Regions from separate parts of the Chryseobacterium wangxinyae genome, predicted to be linked through region 2. Evidence: riboswitches for the same ligand, from Rfam matches in the RefSeq annotation. Region 2 holds a riboswitch; the other holds the start of a gene.
What was found. Region 2 has a riboswitch for thiamine pyrophosphate ahead of PGH12_RS09180 (class I SAM-dependent methyltransferase). Riboswitches for the same ligand answer to the same signal wherever they lie in the genome.
Positions count from the first base shown of each region.

Region 1: it holds a riboswitch for thiamine pyrophosphate, as region 2 does, so the genes downstream of both, thiM (hydroxyethylthiazole kinase) here and PGH12_RS09180 (class I SAM-dependent methyltransferase) in region 2, are expected to answer to the same signal.

Region 1 covers NZ_CP116034.1:176,529-184,471, forward strand. The annotation lists gene PGH12_RS00710 (ATP-binding protein) at 1-712, shown strand, start outside; gene PGH12_RS00715 (carboxymuconolactone decarboxylase family protein) at 1,487-1,939, opposite strand; gene PGH12_RS00720 (Lrp/AsnC family transcriptional regulator) at 2,056-2,490, shown strand; gene hxpB (hexitol phosphatase HxpB) at 2,483-3,136, opposite strand; gene tenA (thiaminase II) at 3,136-3,786, opposite strand; gene thiD (bifunctional hydroxymethylpyrimidine kinase/phosphomethylpyrimidine kinase) at 3,783-4,607, opposite strand; gene thiE (thiamine phosphate synthase) at 4,604-5,242, opposite strand; gene thiM (hydroxyethylthiazole kinase) at 5,242-6,036, opposite strand; TPP riboswitch at 6,100-6,192, opposite strand; gene PGH12_RS00750 (CPBP family intramembrane glutamic endopeptidase) at 6,495-7,148, opposite strand; gene PGH12_RS00755 (linear amide C-N hydrolase) at 7,206-7,943, opposite strand, start outside.
Region 2 covers NZ_CP116034.1:1,995,834-2,003,776, forward strand. The annotation lists gene PGH12_RS09155 (DUF8818 domain-containing protein) at 1-348, shown strand, start outside; gene PGH12_RS09160 (helix-turn-helix domain-containing protein) at 600-872, shown strand; gene PGH12_RS09165 (hypothetical protein) at 1,255-1,674, opposite strand; gene PGH12_RS09170 (hypothetical protein) at 1,877-2,287, opposite strand; gene PGH12_RS09175 (hypothetical protein) at 2,293-3,825, opposite strand; TPP riboswitch at 3,966-4,054, shown strand; gene PGH12_RS09180 (class I SAM-dependent methyltransferase) at 4,124-4,846, shown strand; gene PGH12_RS09185 (AIR synthase family protein) at 4,843-5,892, shown strand; gene PGH12_RS09190 (thiamine phosphate synthase) at 5,892-6,521, shown strand; gene PGH12_RS09195 (Trm112 family protein) at 6,526-6,792, shown strand; gene dusB (tRNA dihydrouridine synthase DusB) at 6,853-7,848, shown strand.

The sequences.
Region 1 (7,943 bases), 1.8 Mb from region 2:
TGAGTTACAAATCATCTCACAGTGGATTGTCAACGAACACGATATTCGTCAGCGCTATGATTTGGACAGGTACATTCCCAAAGGTTATCGCTGCTTTTTCTATGGTCCTCCCGGGACAGGAAAAACGCTTGCGGCATCATTACTGGGAAAGCAAAATGGAGTAAACGTTTACAGGATCAATCTTTCGATGATGTTCTCCAAATACATTGGAGAAACTGAAAAAAATATTGCTAAAGTATTTGACAGCGCAAACTCTCAGAATTGGATTTTGTTTATTGATGAAGCCGACCCTTTTTTGGGAAAGCCTACACTGCCCCAATTGTACAATAACATCCACATTAATCGTGAAGTGGCCTACTTAAAACAAAGGATCGAAGAATTTCCAGGTATTGTCATAATATCTGCCAACTTTAGAGAAAACCTTGACGGGGAATTTCTCCGGAAATTTCAGTCTGTTTTATATTTTCCGATACCTGATCAGCTTTCCCGCCTGAAAATTTGGCATAAAATTTTGCCCAAAGAATGGCTTCAGTCAGAAACGGATGAACTTTTGCAAATTGCTTCACAATCAGAATTATCAGGAGGAAGTATTAGCAATGTGTTACGGTCTTGTGCCTTAGAAGTCTGGCGGTCAGAAAATCATTTGCTTACCGAAGAGATTTTGTCACTATCATTAGAAAGGGAGCATAAAAGGTTGGGAAATTTAAACTAATGATGTATTTTTATATACCAAATTTTATATGGAAATTTTATCAATTATTATAAAATTAAACTAGACCAATTATAAAAATACTAGAACCTTAATGAGATTTCAAACCATACTTAAATGCCGATGAAATCTCTGATGTGGCACTTTTAGGCTGTATATTTTAGATAGTCTAAAGATTTCAACTGAAAAAATTCAAACCATAAAATATCGAGCTATAATAGTTTGATAAATAATTTGTTATGTCTATAAAAAAAGAGACAACTAATAAATAGTTGTCTCATTAAGTGACACGACAGGACTCTATTCAAACCATTTATTAGCGGATATAGACAATGTTTTGAAAGTATTAAACGATGTGGAGTATAGAAATGAATTAGAAAATCTGTAATTTATTTGAAATTTTTCAAATAAATTAAGCAGTGACAAAATTGAGTTTGTACACGCCCTATATCTATTCAAAAAAAATTATTAAATTAGTATTATACATGAAATTATTACACACGTATTCGCTGAGACTTTAGAAACTAATCCGACATCATTATGCTTGCAACAACAATTTGCGGCAGTAGTTCCAGTTATTGTGGAAGATAAACATATCAGTGAGGTCAAAGTAGGGGAATTAGCCGGCTCAAGCACGAGCACTATTGGTTTTAATGATAAAATCAAAGATTTGGCAGCAGAATAGGCTGTACCAAGACATAATTATATTGTTCCTTTTATCAATGGAGTAAGCCATAAAAAATTTTTGTTTTACACAGTTATTTTATGAACCACTTACTAAAAGAAATCTTTTATTTTTAATACGGCATTTTGCTGATAATTTTCGGTAAGATTAAATATCTTACCCAATTTTTGAGAAGCGTTAATAAAGCTGATGAATGTGCAAAGTTCCGAAATCTCTTTTTCGGTAAAGAATTCTTTAAGCATTTTGAAATGTTCTTGAGAAATTGACTGATGATCTTTACTGAATAGCTCAGCAAAACCGATTGCTGTTGATATTTTTAATTGAGAATTGTCAAATTCAGGTTTTCCTGCTTTGACCATACAATATTCGCATCCGTTTTCAAATGCCATCGCGCGTCTTACCTGCTCCAATAAATTTTTATCCAGATTCGTGGAATTCCAAAATATTTCTTCAAGCTGATTCCATGCAGAGCGTATTTTGTCGTTGTGGCCGATAAGTTTTTCAAAAGGGGTGTCTCCGTTATCGGAAAAATTGATGTTTGTCATCTTAAATTATTATATCGTAAAATTGATCTAAATAAATCAAATCTAAAAGTGGAAATAATTGAAATAATGTATAATTTTGCCTAAATCAATTTTATAATGACAGTTTTACAATGGAAATGAGTTTAGATCACTTTGATCGGCAGATTTTAAAAATTTTAAGCGATAATTCCCGACTGGCTTATGCCGAAATCGGTCGCAAGATATCTCTTTCGCAGTCTGCCACGAAGGAGAGAATTCAAAATTTAATTGATGAAGGTATCATTAAAAAATTCAGTATAGATGTTGATTATCAAAAGCTGGGATTCGGTCTTCGCGTGATTATTAATCTGAAGTTCATCAATGATGATTTCAAAAGATTCATCAGCAATATCTCTAAATTTCCGGAAATAGTTCGTTGTCAAAGAATTACTGGAGAATATTGTATTACTGCAGATTGTGTCTTGCGGGACAGTAGCCATCTGACTGATATGATCGACCGTCTGATCAATTATGGAATACCAAGCAGTGCGATTCAATTATCAGAAATTGAAACAGGAAATTTTTTCAGTTAAAGATATTTGTGAGTTGAGATCTGTTTTCATTATTAAAGGCATTCATTATCAGATCGGCTTCATAAACAAACGTATTTTTCATGATGTACGCTGCTGTTTTCATTCCGGCTGATTTTGCCGCAAGGATTCCAGAATAAGAATCTTCGATGGCAATACATAATTTGGGATCGACCTGAAGTTTGTTCGCTGTTAGTTCATAAACCGCTGGATCCGGTTTTCCTCTGGGCACTTCCTCTGCAGATGTCACAGCATTAAAGTAATGGGCAATTCCCAATTTATTTAGAACTACCGGAATTATTATGGACGGAGAATTAGTAGCCAGACCTATCTTAAATCCTAATCCATGTAAAGATTCTATGAATGTTTTAATGCCTTTCATCTCACAATTTTCAGTTTTTATCAGTTCCATGACCCTGCGAACAACTTTTTCCTCTACAGCGTTAAGAGTGAGACCTAACCACGGAAATCTTTTATACCAAAACCTAGTTACTTCTTTAGTTGTCATTGACTTAGTCAATGCCGTAAATTCGTCTAAAACATTTACACCAAGCGAACTGAAAACTTCAGATTCTGCCTGTTTCCAGAATTTTTCAGAATCGATCAGTACACCATCCATATCAAATATAACCGCTTTTACCTGATCCATTAAGCCCATTTTTTAAGATCATATGCAGCTTCCCAGAAATGATATTCCATTCGTGAGGAGGTGATAAATACTTCTGTCATTTTTTCTCTGACAGCAGGAGTAGTTTCTGATGCAACCTCATCACAGAGATTGATCGCCTGTTCTACGGCGTCTGCAAATTCTTCACCACCGTACGTATCAATCCACCTTTGATAGGGATTTTTTTCAGATTGAAGATGATTGTAAATATGGTCTCCCACTTTTTTATAGATCCAAAAGCAGGGCAGAACCGCAGCCATTGCAATCTCTACAGAATCCAGTGCAGCTGTGCTCTTAAGAAAGTGAATATAATGATGACACGCAGGCTGTATTTCTCCTTTTTCAGTTAAGCCGAAGTCTTTAAAATAAGATTCGTGCAGTATATTTTCTACTACTATGGCCGTTTCTGCATATTTAAGATACTTTAATGTTTGACTGATGTCGTTTGCTCTCGCTGCAATCAATGCCAGCGCTCTTCCAAAATGTTCGAGATACAAAGAGTCCTGAGCCATATAGAACTGAAATTTTTCTTTAGGCAAAGTACCATTCGCTAATTCAACGACAAAAGGCATTTCTAGGATAGATTGATATCGATCTTCGATTTGTTTCCAGGTTAATTCAGACCAGGTCATTTTTTAATTAATTTATTTGGGTTAAAAAAGTGATTCAAGGGGCCATTTCCCTTGCCTGTTATTACGTCCTTTCCTTGTTTGATGGCTTCAAAAACATAGTTTTGTGCGAGTTCTACCGCCTTCAATAATTCTTCACCTCGCGCAATGTAAGCGGCAATTGCCGAGGAAAGACTACAGCCGGAACCGTGGGTATTATTAGTGATAAACTTTTCGGTTTCAAAAGAATATTGTTGACCATTTTCATCAAAAAACAATGAGGTTACGGTGGGAGATTCCTGATGTCCGCCTTTCAGCAATATATTTTTACAGCCCGACCTTAAAATCTTTTTTCCTGCAGCCTGCATATCTTCTAAAGTTTTCACATCCATTCCTGCAAGTATCGAAGCCTCATCCATATTGGGTGTGATAACATCTGCCATCGGGAATAGTTTTTTAACAATCGTATCAATGGTTTCTTCTTCGATCAATCGATGTCCGCTTGTGGCCACCATTACAGGATCAAATACGATCGGAATTTTCGGATATTTATTTAAAGTGTTTGCGATCGTTTCTACCAACAGTGAGGTATGAACCATTCCAATCTTAATCGCTTGGGGAACGATGTCATCAAGCACCGCTTCGATCTGATCGGCAACTGCTTCCATTGGAATAGGGTATATCTTTCTCACACCCATTGTATTTTGGACGGGAAGCGCAGTAAGCACGGAGGTAGCGTAACATCCTAAAGCTGAAATTGTCTTGATATCTGCCTGGATTCCGGCACCGCCGCTGCTGTCAAAACCTGCAATTGTCAGCACAGAAGGATACGTATATTTCTTCATTTCAATATTTCATTTTTAAGTTCGAAAGCCGCTTTTTCTGGATTATCAGCAGCACAAATAGCGGATACCACTGCTATTGAATCTGCGCCAGCTTTTATAATTTCGTTTGCATTGGATAAATTGATATTTCCAATGGCAACCAGTGGTTTTGTGGTGAGATATCTTATTTTTGATAAGCCTTCCAATCCCCATTCGGTTACTGTATCTTTTTTAGTATTCGTGCTGAAGATTGGACTGATGCCCAGATAATCTGATAGTTCCGTATGCTCATTTTCCAGCTGGCTAAGGTATTCAATTGAGTAACCGATCATCTTATCCTTAAAGAAATGTTGATTTCTGAGAATTGACGGCGAAATGTCATTATTACCAACGTGAATGCCTGCAGAATCAACTTTTTCGGCAACTTCAAAATGATCATTGATGATGAGTGGGATATTGTACGTATCAGTGATCTCCTTTAGTTTTAAAGCTTTAAAAAGAAAATCTTCCCTTGTCGCATCCTTTTCACGAAGTTGAATGATATCGACGCCGCCTAAGATCGATTGTTCTGCAACTTTAAGAAAATCTTTACCCAAGCAGTCCTCTTCGGAAATGACCAAATATAATTGATAAGGAAATGAAGAATGTGCGGTCATTATTCAACAAGTTTCAAATGAGTGAGAAATTCCTTTTCAGTCAAATTATACAATTTGTCGATAAGGTTGAGCTGTAAGCTTCCGGGACCTGAACTTTTTTCAGAGGCAATTTCTCCTGCAATGCCGATCAGGCTCATCGCTGAAACCACGGCTTCCGTTTTATCTTCAATGACTCCGATGAATGCACCGATCATTGCGGAAGCAGTACAGCCAAGACCTGTAACTTTTGTCATCATTGGATGTCCGTTTTTTAAATAAATAATTTTATTGCCGTTAATGATGATATCAGTTTCACCGGAAATACAGACCACTGAATTGTAATTTTGAACCAGGGTCTTTGCTGCTTCCAAGGCTTCTGTGCTTTGAGCTGTACTGTCTACTCCTTTTGTAATACTGGCATTTGCATTTGCAAGGGCGATGATCTCCGAAGCATTTCCACGAATCGCTGTTGGATGGTATTTTAAAAGCGTACTCAGAACTGTATCACGATAAGCAGTAGCGCCAGCTCCTACAGGATCTAATATCCAGGGCTTTGCTAATTGATCAGCTTTGTTGGCGGCCAGCAGCATTGATTCTTCCCAATATTCATCAAGTGTACCTATATTGACCACTAAAGAATTTGAGATCTTGACCATGTCTAGCACCTCTGGTTTTCCATGAGCCATTATGGGCGATGCGCCAACGGCCAAAAGAGCGTTGGCTGTATTGTTCATCACAACATAATTGGTGATATTATGAACTAGGGGAGAAGTATTTCTTACGTGAAGGATGTGTTGCCAGAGATTATTTTCCATTCTAATATTTGTTTGTAAATAGAAGCTTTAGGATAAAATCCGGAACAACAGTCATTATCAGAATAATGACTTATTGCTTTTCCCTACGTCGGTGTAAGCCGTATCAGGTTCAAAGGGACTGTCTCAATTCTATTTAGAATACCCCTAAAGCGTGAAGCAAAAGTATTGAAAAATTATCAAAATGCTATAATAATTTCGCCTGATATTAAAGGATTAATTTTTATCATTTTTTCTAATAAATTTATTGTTATAGGAGCCCGTAGAAAAATGATCTCACTGGCTTTTTTTTAAATTGCAATCTTACAAATGAATATTTGCAGTACATAATGGCTTCATTTTCATAAGGGTTTCCTTACTTCTTATAAAAATAGAAGCCAAATATATTGATCATCTCTACTATATTTAACTTTCAGATATAAATATGAGAGTTAAAATTAGCTATAAGGTTACCAGATGATTTACCAAATAAATTCATAAAATTCAATATATCCGAAATAACTCAAACTTAAAAATACTGTATCGATCAATCCATGGACGATTATATTGATCCAAATATTTTGATACTTAATATACAACAGTGCAAATGCAATCCCAATTACAAAAGTCATTATTAATCCAGCTATTCCTTGATACATGTGTGGTAAACAAAAGAGTAATGCTGAGAGAACGACTACGATGACCTTTTTATCTCCGAAAACATTTCTCAGCTGAGCAAAAGCAAATGCCCTGAACAACAATTCCTCTCCTATTGCAGCACTGATCCACATTCTGTACAACCATTTAAAATACTGGGACGCATCGCCTTCAATGTGCTTAAATGCAGAATAATCAGCCTGTTCATTACATAGCCAAGTGACAAATGGCTGTACAATAAAATCCAAACCCAGTTCTAAAATCACATAGGAGGCTATAATTACTTTTAGATCATGAAAATTGAGATTCTTAAAATTTAGCATTTTTAGATTTCCATTCTGAAGATATATGATAATCAAAACAAGTATAATGATAACACAGAACGTGTACGGAAATCTAGTCAGTGGATTGTAGATCACCAGAAAAACTACTGCAAGCAAAACGAGGGACATCCACTTATTCTGAAGTACTGATTTCATCGTAAAAATAATTTATTCAAATATATTAATTGGCTGTTTTTTCTAAAAACATCTAAATCATAGCAAAATGTTTTCAAAAAACGATACAATGTTTTTTTTGAGTTTTTCGAAACTAGCGGAATTTCCGAATTCTTTATTGTCGTAGCCAATTGGAAATCCTTTTTCAACATACGTATTGTTTTTAGCTGCTGTAAGAATTTGGAATTTGTCGTTAACGGTTCCCGTGTCATCAGTGTGGATATCTAAATATTTTATTGATGCGTTTTTAGAAAAATCCAACTTGCTGATGTCAATTGTCTTCACCTCTTTTTTCAAGTCAGACCTAAAATAAAGATTCATCTTTTTCGTGTCAATGACCGTCTGCCATTCACCTGGATGTATGGCGTTCAAGATACTCCAGGCATAGTCTACAGGTTTAGCATCGTACTTATAATTCTTCAGCATATAATATGCACGGTTATACCGGTCTTCCCAGTTCTTATTTTGATCAAAATCAAACTTTTCATTTCCACCCAGAAAATCAAACTTTTTAGCAGCAGCCAGATCCTTATGATATTGATTGTTGCAAAGTAAGGGCATCGGCATTTCCTTGTTGGTAAGGACTGTATACTTACCATTCAATAGAGCAATCGTGGCAGAGTTTCCTTTGGCATCGGTCAGAAAAAAATGACTTCCGGCTGCATTAGGCCACCAGTCGATGTTTGGTCCATCATTCAGATGGGCCACAACTTCATTGACCGATTTGTAATTGTCCAGTTGATACTGGATCCATTGTGCCCAGAACATATTGGGCTG
Region 2 (7,943 bases):
GACGCTATACAGGCAGAATTTTCTTCTGCTTACCGCGAAAAGAAAAGAGTGGATGGCGAAGAACTTCTGAAAGCTTTTGACATCACCGGAACCATACAATGGGAACGTAAGAAAACTTCGATCCGTGGGAATTTCTCTTTCATTAATAATGATTTCACCGGAAACAATTTCAGTATTGTTGGAAACCAAATGCTTGATGGTTTAAAACCCGGTAAAAACCAGGTTTGGAGCGTCTTTATTCAACAGGCTATTAACTCTTTCTTACAATTGAATTTAAATTATGAAGGCAGAAATTCCGGTGAACGTACAATTCATATCGGCAGTATGCAGGTGAAGGCGAGTTTTTAATGAGTTAGAAGTTAGAAGTAAATTAATAATTATTTTTCTTTCTAATTAAACCACTGCTTTTGTCATTCCGGAGGAATCTAAACATTTTAGTTTACAGTGTTGATATTTCTCCAGAATGACAAAGTGCATTCTATCATTAAATTTTAAAATTACCTATATTTGTTAAAAAAAAATAAACCAATGAGCATAGGAAATAATATCAGAAGAATAAGAACGAAATCTAAAAAGACACAGCAAGAAATTGCAGACCTTTGGGTGTTGAGCGAAACACCTATGCCAATTGGGAAAGTGAAACCAACGATATAAAGTCTGAATATCTGCCGAAACTTTCTGAAATCTTCAATGTAGAAATTAAAGACTTGTTTGAGGATAAAGAGAAAGTAAGTTTCGTTAACAACTCAACAAATAGCGATCATGCTTCAGGTGGACAACATGGATTGATAATTAACATTACTGATAAAGAAGCTGCTGAGAAATTAGTAATGCTGGTCGAAAAGTTACTACAAAAATTAGATAAAGAATAGAATAAAACCGAAGAAAATATCTTCGGTTTTATTTAACAAAGCCCTGAATCATGCCATCAAGTTTGTCATTCACTTCGTTGAATCTTTAATTTCCGGAAGAATCTCAATCACTTTAGGTGCTATGTTTAGATTTCTACGAAATGACAAAGTGTATATTTAGGGAATTTGGAGCTGAGAGTAGTTTGAAAAAGCTAAGTAATCAAAAATAAAAAGCAGGCATGCTTTTAGAAATTGCACGCCTGCTTTTTTGAAAAGCTCTCGACCTTTTGTACAAATCGTCGATAGCTTTTGTTATAATCCTCGAAGGGATTTAGAGTTAAACATGAGAACAAACAAAATACCACAGAGTTTCCTGTGGCTTTCATTTTAAATTATTTGTAAATTAATTACTACAAACAATAATATCTTTAATTGTTTTATCTATGTAAAAATTCTTTTCGTTAGTTGTAAAACGAAAATTGTTCACCTTTTCAAAGTGTTTTATAGGCATAGGTAGAAAGTTTTGTTCCCAGAAGATAATTAATATTACTTGTTTATTATAAAAATCTCTTTCCGAAAATTTGAAAATAGTATTTATTTTCTTGTCAAATACTATTCTAGTAATCTTAGGTTTTAGTAACCCTAAGTCATTTAATAAATTAGAAAAGGGTTTCCCTATATATTTCTCTTTATTGATCTCTATTTTTTTCAAATAAGATACAGTATCAGTAATCGGTCTCTTCGTACAGGTTGTAAAAACATTAAGTCCTTGTGCTTTAACAAAGAAAATATTCATAAATAAAAACAGAATAATTATTTTCATTATTTAAAGATTTTGTAAGCAGATCTTATAATTAGCATTATTTGTTTCAAATTGTTTAAGAAATTTATAGTATCAAACTTTGGCTTCTTCATACGACAATTTAAAATAATACAAGTTTCACCATTTTCCCCTTTCACTACTTCCTGTGCACATGAAAAGGTAAAAAATATAATTAAAAGTAGTGAGAGTTTGTAACTGCCAATCATCGGTAAACAACAATATTCTTTATTATTTTATTACCATAAAAAACTCTTTCTTCATTGGTAAAATAAAAACCGTTTTTCTGTTCATAATATTTAGTTTGATCTCTCGGAATTGGACTTTGCCATTCTACTAACAATGTAATTGTATTGTGAAAGCTTAATTCCATATCGCAAAACTTAAATCTTGTACCCGGCGTTATTGTTTTCTTGCGACCATGTGATGCAGACCAAGCGGTTTTTGGTTGTATTTGTGTCATATCATTTAATAACACTGACAAAGGCTGATTGATGTAATTGGCTTTATTGGCTTCGAACTGTTTAAGATAGTTTAAAGTATCAAGCTGCGCTGATAGTGTACCAAACCCAATTATCAAAAGTACAAAAGCATATAAGTATTTTAAATTTTTCATTTTTTTCATTTTAAATTACAAGTCGTGGTTTGAGTATATGTTGTGATTGGCACATTTACTCCTCCGATGTTTACATTGATGATATTTTCTTTAATAAATATTGAATTAAAATTACCAGCAGCATCTTTTTGACTTACTGTAGCTCCCATATCATATTTGTTTAAAACAAATGCTACTGCATTGGCATAAGCATCATCATCTGATAATCCCTGCTTAGCAAATATATCTTTTATATTCTCTGACTCAGCATAAATTGGAGAAGTTGGCTTCCAATATGATGTTGTTATATCCAAATGAGTTCCTGCAGGATTATTAGCTACAAAATTAGCGTATTTTACCGGATCTGTGATCGTTAAAGCATATACAACACCACCATTGGCAAAAACAAAAAATGTTTTAAAATTAGAATTTATAGCATTAGCTCCCTGCAGAGAATAAATATCTCCAGAAGAAAAACAATTGTACAAATCAATTGTGTGTGTATGTCCCCCTCCTTCTATGGCTAAGTTCGGGTTGTTTGCTTGTACTCCTACTTGATTTCCAGCAGTTGAAGTATTTATTGGGGTTGTATCATAATCACCAATAGCGTCTTTCCCGAATGAAAAAGATTTTTCGTTGGTATCTGTCGCAAGACTTGAGGTAAGCTGAGTTTGTGCTGCTGCTATTTTAACATCTGCTAATAATTCTTTTGAATGTACATTATTATTAATTGCCTTCTGACACGGGCTACCTTTCGGCGGCAGATTCGGTGCAGTAGTTGTCTCATCTGGGGGATTGCTTCCTAATCCACCCGGTCCGCTTCCTCCTCCTTCTCCGTTTTCTCCCAAACCGGTATCTGCAGGAAGTGCAACTGTACATTTTTTCACCAAAGAGACCACCAACACCGAGGGCGTTTCAGATCTACAAGGGCCAGCTGTCCCCGTTAGTTCACCATGATGATGATCATCTGTATCGCCACACCTAGTGTAGTAAGTGCTGATTTCCATATGGCAATTCATAACATCCTGCTGCATGATTGCAGATGAGTAAGTTCCGTTTTGAAGTATTTCATGAGTTACCTTTCCGGTAAAATCTACTGTACCTCCCGAAAGCAGATTCTGTCTTTCCAGAGGAGTAAGATAATACGTTACCAAAACTTCTTTCCAGGTACCATCAGGACGCGAACTGATCACAAGGTTCTCAATTGGTGCATTGGCAGGAGCATTCTCATGATCGATACGAAAGGTATAGCTGTGGAAGTCCGGGCCTTTTTCGAGGTAGATTACATCATCGGTATCAATAGAAATTCCGTTTCCGAAATTCACGGTTTTGCCCTGCAGATTGTTTTTTGAATCATTGTAAAGGTTAGTCTCTACCTGTTTAATCTTAGAGACAAGATTAGCTTTGTGTTTAGCTTCATTTAAAGAGATTCTTTTGGAAGTAAGCTGAAATGCTCCGCTGTTGTTGTAGGTTTCCTGCTCAGGAATATCCTGCCTACACGCATTGAGAGATAATAATCCCATCGTCAGGCAAAGCCTGAGAAATAAATTTTTCTTCATTATTATGTTTTGAAATTAACTTTAGCAAATATGAAAATAATAATTCACAATTCATGCATTTATTTTTAGGCAAAATATGCATCATTTTTATGGTATTCTCGTCAACTATATATATTTAAAATTTCTATATTTGTTACAGTAATAAATACACGGGGTGCCGAAAGGCTGAGATTATACCCGATGACCTGATTTGGATAATGCCAACGTAGGGATGTCTGCTTAAAATATTTTCATTTTATGCTTTATTCGTTCGCATGCTTATCTGTGGTCTGAACCGAATATATCAACATAAAATAAAATGGAAGTAACAAAGTATTCCGGAGAACTGATCCCAAAACAAGACAAGAACTGGCAAGGAAGACCCGAATGGTTTTTCAACCGAGAACATACCGACACCTACGAATTGTGGTATGAAGGCCGGTACAAACGCGCCGAAATCTGGCAGAAAAAAGTAATGGAACAGCTCGTTTCCAAAGATCAAAGAGTAAAAACGCTTTTAGAATTCGGTTGTGGCACTACCCGATTTACCCGTTGGTGGAAAAACATCGGGATAGAAGCCACCGGAGGAGATATTTCGCCTTTGATGTTATCGCAGGCCGTACATCTTTTCGATGGCGATCTGGTGATGGCAGATTCTCATTTTATGCCTTTTAAAGATCATACTTTCGATTCACTGGCATTCATCACAACATTTGAATATTATAAAGATCCTGTGAAAGTAATTCGAGAGGCAGCCCGTGTCGCCAAATACGGAATTGCAATGGGTATGATGAATAGAAATTCTCCTAAAGTTGCCCGAAGACGAGTGCAGCAGTTGTTCGGGAAAAATCCTTTTTATGTGACGGCAACGTTTTATACTCCAAAAATGCTGACGGAAATTATCGAAAAAGCTTTGGTAGGAAGAAAATATACGATTGAATGGACGTGTACCGGACTTCCAAAATGGTTTCCCGTACAGCAATGGAATGTGCCGATTGGAGATTTCTTCGGACTTTATATTAAACTAAATGATGTGGAATGAGTGACACTTTAGGGAAAATAAATCATTCCGAATTTGAAGATTTCCTCAAACATCGATGTGGAAAAGAGCGTGACGAAGTACGGATAGGTCCTGAGTTTGGTGTAGATGTTTCCGTTGTTGATCTGCATGGCGGAAAAGCAATGGCGTTAACGAGCGATCCTCTTTCTTTGATTCCGTCTTTAGGTTTGGAAGAATCTGCCTGGCTGTCGGTTCATCTGATGGCAAATGATATGGCAACTACAGGTTTTGCACCGATGTTCGGGCAATTTGTTTTAAACCTTCCTGCACAGCTTTCTAAAAATGATTTTGAAATTTATTGGAATTACATTCACAAGTTCTGTAAAGAAATCGGTGTAAGCATCACGGGCGGACATACCGGATTTATTGAAGGACAGAATTCTACCATCGCAGGTGGCGGAACTTTCATCACGATTGCTCCGAAAGAGGAAATTTTAGTTTCAAAATATGCAAGACCCGGCGATTCAATTTTAGTAACCAAAACAAGTGCACTTTCATCGGCAGCCATTTTAGCGATGAACTTTCCTGAGACGGTTAAAAATAAGGTCGGAAAAGAATTTTACTATTCAGCCTCTGCTTCATTTTTTGAAACCTCATCATTAAAAGATGCTTTAATTGCTTTTCAAATTGAAAACTCCGGAGTATCTGCAATGCATGATGTGACGGAAGGTGGTGTTTTGGGAGCGATTTATGAATTGGCCATCGCATCAGGAAATGGTGCCGAAGTTTTTAATGAAAAGCTTCCGATTGGAGAAGTGCAATCGGCGGTTTGTAATTTTTTTTCTTTAGATCCGAGATATTGTATTGGTGCAGGTTCCATGATTATTACCTGTAAAAAAGAGAAAGCTACGGAAATTATCTCAAGATTGGAAACGAATCATATTCTCTGTACAGAAGTGGGAACGATTACAGAAAAATCTAATGGAATTAAACTGATTGAGAACGAAAAAGAAAGTGATTTAACGTATTTCGATGAAGATCCTTATTGGAAGGCTTTCTTTAACGCTTATAAAAACGGCTGGAAATAATGAAAAAGCAAACCGTACAATCGGGAATTTATTTAATTATCGATCCTTCGATGGATGAGGAAATTCTTTTTTCAAAATTAGATTTAATTGTAAAAGAAAAGATAGCAGCTATTCAGATTTGGGATAATTTTAAAGACAATCAGAATATTGAAGAACTGCTTTTAAAAATTTATAAAAAAACTTCTTTACATAACATTCCGTTGATTATCAATAACCGCTGGGAATATTTAAATAAAATTCCTTTGGATGGAATTCATTTCGATGAAATTCCTGAAAATTTGTATGAAATTAAAAAAGAAATCAATCGCAATTTCATTGTAGGAATTACCTGCAATAACGAACTTTTAACGATTGAATATGCTGAAAGATATCATTTCGATTACATTTCTTTCTGCTCGATGTTTCCCTCAAAAACAGCCAACAGTTGTGAATTAGTCAACTTTGAAACTGTTCAGCAAGCGAAAAGTATTTTTAGTGGAAAAATCTTTTTAGCCGGAGGAATTGATTTAGATAACATTAAAAATTTAAGTGAATTAAATTATGACGGAATCGCTGTGGTCTCAGGAATTATGAGTGCAGAAAATCCTTCAGAAACTATTAAAAATTATCATCAAAAAATTAAAAAGTAAAATAATGAGAATAAAAACCATAGAAAAATTATGCTGTCCGTTTGACAAATCAGATTTAAATTTAACCATCATTTCGCAGGATGAAACTGAAAATATTATGGAAGGTTTACTCATCTGCGACAACTGCAAAAGAGTCTACCCGATCATCAGCGGAATTCCCATCATGTCTCCCGACGAATACCGAGAATTTAAACTGGAACAACCTGTTTTAGAACGTTGGGAAAAGAATCTGGAAGGTAAAAAAGTTGAGAATTTCAGGCTGATTTCGTAGCGATAACAGCAATAGATATTTTCAAAACTCAGAAAGTTTAGAATTTCGTAAATTTGCGGCATGATAAAAATAGGCAACATAGAACTGCCGGAATTTCCGCTTTTGCTTGCACCCATGGAAGATGTGAGTGATCCTCCGTACAGACGCCTGTGTAAGTTGCACGGTGCAGATATGATGTATTCAGAATTTATCTCTTCTGAAGGCTTGATTCGTGATGCGATGAAGAGCAGAAAAAAGCTGGATATTTTCGATTATGAAAGACCTGTTGGGATTCAGATTTTTGGAGGTGATGAAGAAGCAATGGCGATGTCTGCAAGAATTGTGGAAACCGTAAATCCTGATTTGGTAGACATTAATTTTGGTTGTCCGGTAAAAAAAGTGGTTTGTAAAGGCGCCGGAGCCGGAGTTCTGAAAGATGTTGATATGATGGTTCGCTTAACGAAAGCTGTTGTAAGTTCTACGAGTCTTCCAGTGACCGTAAAAACACGTTTGGGATGGGACAGCAACTCAATCAATATTGATGAAGTGGCCGAACGTCTTCAGGAAACAGGAATCAAAGCGTTGACGATTCACGCAAGAACCCGCGGACAAATGTACAAAGGTGAGGCCGATTGGGAACACATTTCAAGAATCAAGCAAAACCCGAATATTGAAATTCCTATTTTTGGAAACGGTGATATCGATTCACCTGAAAAAGCTTTGGAATATAAAAAAAAATACGCTTGTGACGGAATTATGATCGGTCGTGCTGCGATTGGTTATCCGTGGATTTTTAATGAAATAAAACATTTCTTTGCAACCGGAGAACATCTTGATGCACCTACAATTTCAGACCGACTTTTAGCAGTACGTCAACACGCAGAATGGAGTGCAGAATGGAAAGGTGAGAAATTAGGCTTGATTGAAATGAGACAGCATTACAGCAATTATTTCCGTGGAATTCCTCATTTTAAAGATTTCAGAAGGAAGTTTCTTGAAGTTTATTCTTTAGTAGAAATGGATGAAGTGATTAAAGAAACTGAAGGATTTTACGCTGAATATCAGGCGCAGGTTTAGTTTAGGCTGAGAGTAATTTTTAACCATTAAAGTTTTATTAAGAGGTTTAGAATAATTAAGTTAGCTTCGCTATAAGCATAAACGCTAAATTAAAA